Regions from separate parts of the Pantoea nemavictus genome, predicted to be linked through region 3. Evidence: predicted binding sites of a transcription regulator. Region 3 holds the regulator's gene; each other region holds the start of a gene.

Region 1 (3,279 bases), 1.4 Mb from region 3:
TACGGTTGAGATTACGTCCTTCGCGTAAGATTTCAACCACGATCTGGCCCAGCGTTTCCTGCTGCGATGGCAGAGATGCTTTGCTGAAATAGTTGGCAATGGCCTCGACTGAACTCGGCGTGTATCCGTTCTGACGCATAATTGACCCCAATAAAGTAAAATGTTAGGTCACCCGACCTAAGGAAAGTTGTACAGGAAAATCTAAAGCTGTACAAAAAGCTTACTGAACTTATACGGTAGGATTTGTTGCAAAAAGTGCTAACTGGCGCGAATTAGGATAATTGGAAACCTTTTATTTCCAAATTCGTGAGCTCAGCGCCGAAAGGCATCGACGCATGAGCCACGTTTGATCAGCTATCGTCTGCATCCGCTGACGGCATTCTGACGCTACCTTCCTGACGACTCAGTCCGCGTAACGCTGAATGGGCACGATTATCGCTGCCTGCTGGTTGGCGGTGCGTCAGCAACCACTGTTGGGCGCTGGCGATACGCTGCTGTTGCTGCGCGTTTTTTGCTTTTTCAGCCATGCGTGCGAGTTCAGTGAGCAATGAAGAGACGTTAACTTCCTCACGGCGCACCAGCAGCGCATAGGCCGCTTCGCCGATAATTTTTGGTTGTGAATCTGACATCCTCTACCTCCTGAGAATATGGGCTTACGCTTGGTTCTCAGTGTTAACTATAGATCATCGGCGGTTCGCCTTGGCACGCGCGGCCTGCAACGACCCCGGTGCATTATCGATAGATTGCTAACCAGGGTAAAGACCGGCCATGCCGCCGCGCGAAATTGTTAACAGAAATCGCTGGTTATCTTGGGTTTTTGTTACTAACACGCTATGGTGAGTGCCCTTCAGCTGCCTATGCGGCGGCCGATGCAGTGGTCAATAACCAGAATTCAGCAAGGATATCGGGCATGGAGTTCACCATACGCAAAGCGCAGGCAGAGGATGCAGAGCTGCTGCATCAGCTGGGCCGCATGACCTACAGCGCGCATTTTAAACATATGTGGGTTTCCGCAGAAGAACTGGATGCCTTTATCGATAAAGAGTATGGCCTTGCGGAGCTCAACAGCAGCCTCGCGGCCCCGAATGAGAGCTGGCTGATCGCCGAGACGGACAAGCCGATTGGTTTTGCCAAAGTCACCTGGAACACGCCGGTACCCGATTCAGGCATGAGCGGCGCGCTGCTGAATAAGCTGTATCTCAATCCCGAAGAGACCGGCAAAAACTACGGCAGATGGATGTTCGAGAGCATCATCAATGAGGCGCGGGATAAGCGTGAAGGCTATTTGTGGCTGGAAGTATTAGGCGATAACGTCCGCGCGCGAAAATTCTATGAAGCCTTCGGCATGCAGCACATCAAAGATATTCCGTTTATCACCGCCTCGCAGCAGAGCACGCTGCAGATTCTGGGGATGATGATTTAAGCCGCATGTTGCACCCACGACTTGCGCCAGCACGAGCAAGTCGTGGACTTCCCTACAAAATAAATTTCCTTTGCTGCCAACCGCTTTACAAATCCTGCCCGCTTCTGACTTGATCAATCCCGTTAATCGATATTACTGTATACACATACAGTAATAATTTGAGATCGCAGCCATGCAGTTTTATCAGCCCGCGGAGATCCGCGCCATTTTAGCGTTACCCTTGTTCATTAGCCGCGTGCCCTGCGGCTTTCCGTCGCCAGCTCAGGACTACGTTGAACAACGCATCGATCTCAATAATTTCCTAGTCGAGCATCCCAGCTCAACCTACTTCATTCGGGTCAGCGGTGACTCGATGATCGACGGTGGGATTAATGAAGGTGACATGCTGGTTGTGGACAGCTCTCTTAAGCCCAAACACGGTGACATTGTGGTTGCCTCGCTTTCCGGTGAGTTCACCGTGAAACAGCTGATGTTGCAGCCTGAGCTGCACCTCAAACCGATGAATCCCGCCCATGCGATTATTGCTATTCCTGACGCTGATGAGTTCGAAGTCTTCGGCATCGTTAAACACGTGATTAAAACCATAGGCCGCTAATGTTCGCCTTAGTGGATGTGAACGCGTTTTACGCCAGCTGCGAAACGGTATTTCGCCCGGACCTGCGTGGTAAACCGATTGTGGTGCTGTCGAACAACGACGGCTGCATTATTTCCCTCAGCCGGGAAGCTAAAGCACTCGGCATCAAAATGGGTGCGCCCTACTTTAAACATCGCGAAGAGTTAATGCGCCACAAGGTGGTGGTGTTCTCATCGAATTATGCGCTGTATGGCGATATGTCGCGGCGCGTGATGGAGACGCTGGCGCTGATATCAACGCGCGTGGATGAGTACTCGATTGATGAGGCCTTTGTCGATGTCACTGGCATCGACGCTTGCATGACGTTTGACCAGTTAGGCCGTGACATTCGCGATCGCATCTATCAGGACACCCACTTGCGCGTGGGCGTCGGTATCGCGCCGACGAAAACGCTCGCCAAGCTGGCCAACTGGGCCGCTAAGCGCTGGACCAAAGCTGAGAATGTGATGGATCTTTCCCTGCCGCACCGCCAGCGTGAGTTGATGAAACTGGTCAAGGTTGAAGAGGTGTGGGGCGTTGGCCGACGCTTATCAAAAAAGCTCAATCTGATGGGCATTAATACCGCGCTGCAGCTCGCTGAAACCCCCACGGCACTGATCCGTAAACATTTCGGTGTAGTGCTGGAGCGCACGGTGCGTGAATTATGTGGCGAGGCTTGCCTGGCGTTTGAAGAGGTGATTCCCAATCGTCAAAATATTCTGTGCTCGCGCTCCTTTGGTGACCGCATCACCGAATATCATGACATGCGCGAAGCTATCGCTAATTACGCCGCACGTGCCGCAGAGAAACTACGCAGCGAGCGGCAATATTGTCGGCATATTGGCACTTTTATTCGCACCAGCCCGCACGATCCGCATCATCCCTATTACGCCAATGCGGCCAGTCAGACATTGATTACACCTACCGCAGACAGCCGTGACATTATTCAGGCAACGCTCAACTGTTTAGATCGCATCTGGATCCCCGGTAAGCGTTATATGAAAGGCGGCGTCATGCTGGGCGATTTCTTTAGCGATGGTGTCGCGCAGTTTGACCTGTTTGCCGATTATCAGCCGCGTCATAATAGTGAGCAACTGATGGCGCTGATCGACAAGATGAATGCCCACCAGCGCGGTGCGTTATGGTTTGCCGGGCAAGGGATTCAAAAGCCCTGGTCAATGAAGCGCGAGATGCTATCACCCGCGTATACCACCCGACTGGCGGATCTGCCTGTGGCGAAATA
Region 2 (3,279 bases), 1.5 Mb from region 3:
CTTCATGATCAAGCGCACCAGCTTCATCACCCACGATTGCAGGGTATCGATCGCCACCAGTACGCGCTCGCCCTTAGCCTTGTCATCTTTCAGCAGTTGCAGCGCTGCCACACCGAGGAAGGCAGCAAAAATGACCACGCTAATGATCGAGGTTGGATTGGCACCGGCCATATCGGCAAACGGGTTTTTCGGGATGAATGACAGCAGCAGCTGTGGCGTGCTGAGGTCGGCCACTTTGCCCACATAGTTGCTTTGAATCGCACTCAGACGAGCAGTTTCCTGCGCGCCTTGTACCAAACCTTCAGCACTCAGGCCAAACAAGCCGGTCACCATCACGCCGACCAGCGCAGAAATCGCTGTGGTGAACAACAGCACGCCAATGGTCAGTACGCTGATTTTGCCCAACGACGATGCATTATGCAGACGCGCTACCGCACTCAGGATAGAGGCGAACACCAGCGGCATCACAATCATTTGCAGCAGTTGAACGTAGCCGTTACCGACGATGTTGAACCAGCCAATCGATGCTTTTACCGTGGCGCTGTTTTCGCCGTAAATGGTTTGCAGCGCCAGACCGAAAGCCACGCCCAATACCAAACCGGTCAATACGCGCTTTGACAGGCTCCAGCTTTGATTACCAATGCGATTCAGCAGAATCAGCAGCGCGACAAACGCCACGATGTTAATAATTAGGGGAATATCCATGCTCAACTCCAGAAGGTGCTGCGCCATCAGATTATGATGGCGCAGAAAACAGTAAATCCCCGTTAGGGAATATTGGGAATGTTATCAGTTCAGTGCGGAGCGGGCTTATACCCAAAAAGAATGTTTTATAACTTTATCGCTTGAATTGTCGGGTTATTGACCGTTTTGACCATTAACCAGCCGACCGACGCCATTTTGTAGCGTATTAAACAGCTGTTCCGGCCAACCATTAGCACCAAAAGAGGGCAGCCCGGGTGGGAACCACAGGGCATAGCCGACTAATGCCAGGCAAAGCGCACGCTCAAATTGGTTACCTTTCTGGCTATTCAGTATCGGTAAACGGAAGCGCCAGCGGCAGGGCCATAACAAAGGTACGCCCGCTGGCGTTAGCATGTCGGCGACGATATGGCTGAGATAACCCAGCGTCATCCCCTGCAGCACATCGGCGGGGAGAAACCAGTCGGCGGGCACATTGATTTGAAATAGCCATAAGCTGAGCGCCACGGCCAGCAAACTGTGGGTAAAACCGCGATGGCCAAAAGCGCGGGCAATCGGATGCGATAGCCACCTCAGCCGCTGGCCTAATACGGATTTCGGGTGATCGATATCGGGCAGCAGGCAGGTGAGAAGCGCAGCAGGCACTAAATGCCACCAATCGGCGCTGGCCATCACTGGCGTCAGTTCCGCGCGCTTGGCAAAAATGGCGCTGGCAATGGCAAAGATAATATGGCCTTCGGCCGTCATGATAAAACCTGGCTGCATAAAACTGTCGATGCATCCAGTATAGGGATTTATCCAGTGAATGAGAATGGTGACGCTGTAACGAAGCGTTAATAATTTTGGCATTCCCGCGCCACAATGACGCGGGAAAAGAACGGGTTAGCTTAGCGTGCTAACCATCCGCCATCGACGGCTAAAGTGTAACCCTGGACATAATCCGAGGCGCTGGAGGCGAGGAACACGATGGGACCCATCATATCGTCCGGCATGCCCCAGCGACCTGATGGAATGCGGCCGAGAATCTCCTCGTTGCGCGATTCGTCACTGCGCAGCTGTTCGGTGTTGTTAGTTGCCATGTAGCCCGGCGCGATGGCATTGACGTTAATGCCGTGTTTCGCCCACTCGTTGGCCATCAGGCGGGTTAATCCCATGACCGCACTTTTCGAGGCGGTATAAGACGGTACGCGAATCCCGCCCTGGAACGAGAGCATGGAGGCGATGTTGATGATCTTGCCGCCGTTGCCTTGCGCGATAAACTGCCGTGCCACCTGCTGCGACAAGAAGAACAGGCTTTTGCTATTGATGTTCATCACATCGTCCCAATCCTGCTCACTGAAATTAAGTGCGTCTTCGCGGCGAATAATGCCGGCATTATTGACCAGAATGTCGATACGGCCGGCCTGTGAGACAGCCTGTTGCACAATCTGTGGCACGACGGCGGGTTTAGTGAGATCGGCCTGAATTGACCAGAAGCGACGGCCTAACGCCTCGACTTTGGCCTGGGTATCATCTGGCCCCGCGCGATTGACGCCAATGATGTCACAGCCCGCTTGCGCCAGCCCGAGTGCCATGCCCTGGCCTAATCCGGTATTACAGCCAGTCACCAGCGCGATTTTGCCTTCAAGATTAAATGCGTTGAGTATCATGCTTCGCTCCTTGTTAGCGCAGCGCGCTGATGTTGACGTGATCCATGTCATCGAACACCTGGTTTTCACCCACCATGCCCCAGATAAAGGTATAGCGTTGCGTTCCAACGCCAGCATGAATTGACCAGCTGGGTGAAATCACCGCCTGTTCGTTGTGTACTAATAAATGACGCGTCTCCTGCGGCTGGCCCATCATATGAAACACGGCGCTGTCATCGGCCATATCAAAGTAGAAATAGACCTCCATACGCCGCTCGTGGGTGTGGCACGGCATGGTATTCCACAGATTGCCGTCATCGAGACGCGTTAGTCCCATTGTCAGTTGGCAGGTCGGCAGCACGTCCGGCACGATGAATTTATTGATGGTGCGACGATTGGAGGTGGCGGCATCGCCTAAGGTGGCTTTTACGGCCTCGTCGAGGGTGATTTTCTTGTCTGGGAAGTGAATATGTGCTGGCGCGCTGTTGTAGTAAAACTTCGCGGGCTGATGAGCATCGCTACTGCGAAAAATGACGCTCTGTGCACCTTGTCCCACGTACAGCGCTTCCTGCTGGCCAATTTCCCAGGTTTTGCCGTCTACCTCAATTACACCTGGCCCACCAATATTGATGACACCCAGTTCGCGGCGCTCAAGGAAGTAGCTGACGCCCAACTGTTTACCCACTTCATGACCGATGGTCACCGCTTTATGCACCGGCATTACGCCGCCGATGATGATGCGATCGATATGGCTGTAAGTCAGGGTGTAGTTATCGGCGTCGAAAATTTTTTCGATCAGAAACTCGCGGCGTAAACCGGTGGTATCCAGGGATTTGGCATGATCGCTGTGAATGCTTTGACGTACGTCCATCTCAGGCCTCTCAAGAGTCAAAGGAATGGTCCCGATGCGGGTCTTCGGGCATCTTAGGCAGGATGAGACATGAATTCA
Region 3 (3,279 bases):
CGTCTTTGTTCATATAATCCTCCACTTCATCCTGAGTGAGATAGATATATCGCCTGTCTATATGGCAATATACCCAGACAACGCGCTACTCATGTGCGCCGTATAAGGTAATTGTAGTAGCCGCTTCGAAGTTTGCAGAGAATTACAGATTAATCTGTAGGTTACGCTTCGCTTAATCAGGCGTTAAACCAGCTATCACGTTGCCAGTGACCCCGCCAGATTAGCCACAGTGTTAGCCCACGTAACGCCAGGAATACCGTTACTGCCAACCATAAACCGTGGTTACCGAGCCACGGCAGCGTCAACAGCGCTACGCCATAACCAATAGCCGCTATTACCATGCTGTTTCGCATCTCTCGTCCGCGCGTCGCGCCGATAAACATGCCATCCAGCAGATAACACCAGACGCCAATCAGCGGCAGTATCACCTGCCAGATGAGGTAGCGATCGGCCATGTCGCGTAGTGCTTCCAGTGAAGTCAGCATCGCTACAATCTGCGGGCCAGTGAAGGCATAAATCAGCGCAAATAGCACCGCCACAAAACAGGCTTGTCGACAAGCAGCGTGCCAGATCAGCAATAACCGGCTGCGATCTTTAGCGCCGACCGCTTCACCGGAACAGGCTTCAACCGCATAGGCAAAGCCATCTAATGCGTAGGCAGTAAAGGTAAGGAACATTAGCAGCACCGCATTGACCGCCACGACATCCGGGCCAATGCGCGCACCGAGAATGGTGAGCGACGCGAAGCAGATTTGCAGCATAAGGGAACGCAACATAATGTCGCGATTGAGGCGAAACAACCGCGCCGCATCACCGCGCCAGCTATTTTTTAGCAGCGTGAAGTGGATACCGCGCAATTTAAGTACCCGCGCTACCATCCACAAACCCACACCCAGCGTGACATATTCGGCCAACGCCGTAGCCGCCGCCGCTCCCGCCACGCCCCAGTGCAGCTTGAGGACAAACAGCAGGTCGAGCAGGATGTTCACCAGATTACCGACGATCAATAACACCATCGGCGCACGCGCATACTGCACGCCCAGCAGCCAGCCAAGAATCACCAAATTAGCCAAGGTGGCCGGCGCACTCAGCCAGCGAATCTCAATAAATATTTTCGCCTGCTGCTGCACTTCCGGACTGCCGCCCATCAGTGCTGCCGCCAAACTGCTTACTGGCGTGCGCAACAGCATAAACAAGAGTCCGAAGACTAAAGCGATGAGCAGCGGTTGCGTCAAGGCGCGCGCCAGTGCGCTTTTATCATTCGCACCAAAAGCCTGCGCGGTCAGTCCGGTGGTGCTCATTCGCAAAAACAGCAGAAGCATGAAGATGAAACTGGTTGCCGTGGTACCCACGGCGACGCCAGCGAGATAAATGGGGCTATCAAGATGACCAATGACTGCAGTATCCACCACGCCCAGCAGCGGAACGGTGATGTTGGAGAGGATCATTGGCAGCGCCAGCCGCCAGAGTGCTTTATCTGAAGGGGAAAACAGCTGCATCAGCGCATTCCGTTGTTTGCGGTATCAGCGTGATAATGCGCCCGACAGTGCCGCAGAAAATGTCACAGAGAAATAAAATAGCAGACTGCGGTCAGCGCAGCATACGCCGCCGCAGTTGGGGAGGATCAGAAATTGATCAGAGCCATTCGCCGTTGCGCACAATTCCCACAGCCAAACCTTCAACGGTCAGTGACTGCTCGCGGGTATCAACGATAATCGGCTGGAAATCGTTATTTTCCGGCAGAAGATGGACAATCGCGCCCTGCTTTTTCCAGCGTTTCACGGTGACTTCATCATCAATGCGCGCCACCACAACCTGGCCGTTACGCACTTCCTGAGTTTTATGCACCGCTAACAGATCGCCATCCATAATGCCGATATCTTTCATCGACATACCGCTAACGCGTAGCAGGAAATCGGCGCTGGGTTTGAACAGGTTGGCATCAACCTGATAGTGCGCTTCAATGTGCTCTTGTGCCAGCAGCGGCTCGCCAGCAGCGACGCGGCCAATTAATGGCAAACCTTCGCTCGGCTCTTCTTCCATCAGCAGGCGTATCCCGCGCGATGCGCCGGAAACAATTTCAATAACGCCTTTTCGCGCCAGCGCTTTCAGATGCTCTTCAGCAGCATTGGGCGAGCGAAAACCCAGTTGCGCAGCAATTTCCGCACGCGTTGGCGGCATGCCCGTCTGGTTAATATGGTCGCGAATCAGGTCATAGACCTGTTGCTGCCTTGCAGTTAGCGCTTTCATCCCGCCCCCTGGTTGTTTATACAGTCGCTGTGAGTATATACAGGTATTCGCGAAATGAAAACCGTAACAGAGGGAAAAATCAGCGCATTGATGAATCTGGAATCCCTATCTCAAATGCGTCCAGAGCAGCGCGATCCAGACAAACAGAGCCAGTAAGATAGTCAGCAACACGGCAGCCGATCCCATATCTTTGGCACGCCCGGCTAACGGATGCTGCTCCTGACCGATGCGGTCTACCACCGCTTCGATGGCGCTATTAAGGATTTCAACAATGATGATAAGTACCACCGAACCAATCATTAACACGCGGGAAATGGCATCAACATCCAGCCAACAGGCCACGATAATAGCCACCAGCGCGGCAATCGCCTCCTGGCGAAATGCGGCTTCATGCTGCCATGCGGCACGCAAGCCCTGCCAGGAATAACCGGCTGCTTTCACTATTCTTACTAGACCGGTGACGTTATTTGCCATGTTTATGGAACCCTTGAACTATTTTGACGTCAATGTGTGGCAGTGGGAGGTGGCAGAGCCACAGATCTTCGCTGCGCTTTCTGGTATGCTTGCCGCGCTTTGCTAACAAGAGGCTTTAAGTTGTCTATGTCAGGTTGGCGTAAACTCTATTACAAATTATTGAATTTACCACTCTCTATTTTGGTAAAAAGTAAGGTCATTCCGACCGATCCCGTCTCTGAACACGGGATCGATCCGACACGTCCAGTGATGTATGTTTTGCCTTATGATTCAAAGGCTGACCTTCTCACGCTACGGGCGCAATGTCTGAAACATGATCTGCCCGATCCGCTGGCTCCACTGGAGATCGATGGCACCTTGCTACCGCGCCACGTGTTTATTCACGATGGCCCGCGCGTTATTCCCTATTTCGTGGCGAATCCGGAATCAGTAAAGCTATTCCACGACTATCTCGATTTGCACCGCAGCAACCCACAGCTCGATGTCCAGATGTTACCCGTTGCGGTGATGTTTGGTCGTGCGCCGGGACGTGAAATTCAGGGAGAAGCGACACCG

The links. Region 3 encodes LexA, which represses DNA repair genes until DNA is damaged. Its sites were predicted from a motif close to TNCTGTATGTACATACAGNA; they were not measured.
Region 1: a site for LexA is predicted at 1,557-1,576, ahead of umuD (translesion error-prone DNA polymerase V autoproteolytic subunit). Genes of this name have one in related genera too.
Region 2: a site for LexA is predicted at 1,470-1,489, ahead of WH298_RS18090 (metal-dependent hydrolase). Genes of this name have one in related genera too.

What each region holds. Positions count from the first base shown of each region.
Region 1 covers NZ_JBBGZW010000001.1:3,870,377-3,873,655, reverse strand. The annotation lists gene ycgZ (regulatory protein YcgZ) at 1-139, opposite strand, end outside; gene WH298_RS17850 (hypothetical protein) at 351-629, opposite strand; gene WH298_RS17845 (GNAT family N-acetyltransferase) at 911-1,423, shown strand; gene umuD (translesion error-prone DNA polymerase V autoproteolytic subunit) at 1,596-2,018, shown strand; gene umuC (translesion error-prone DNA polymerase V subunit UmuC) at 2,018-3,279, shown strand, end outside.
Region 2 covers NZ_JBBGZW010000001.1:3,921,460-3,924,738, forward strand. The annotation lists gene WH298_RS18085 (L-cystine transporter) at 1-705, opposite strand, end outside; gene WH298_RS18090 (metal-dependent hydrolase) at 859-1,449, opposite strand; gene kduD (2-dehydro-3-deoxy-D-gluconate 5-dehydrogenase KduD) at 1,590-2,351, opposite strand; gene kduI (5-dehydro-4-deoxy-D-glucuronate isomerase) at 2,365-3,201, opposite strand.
Region 3 covers NZ_JBBGZW010000001.1:2,453,623-2,456,901, reverse strand. The annotation lists gene WH298_RS11200 (CsbD family protein) at 1-13, opposite strand, end outside; gene dinF (MATE family efflux transporter DinF) at 177-1,499, opposite strand; gene lexA (transcriptional repressor LexA) at 1,636-2,250, opposite strand; gene WH298_RS11185 (diacylglycerol kinase) at 2,356-2,724, opposite strand; gene plsB (glycerol-3-phosphate 1-O-acyltransferase PlsB) at 2,851-3,279, shown strand, end outside.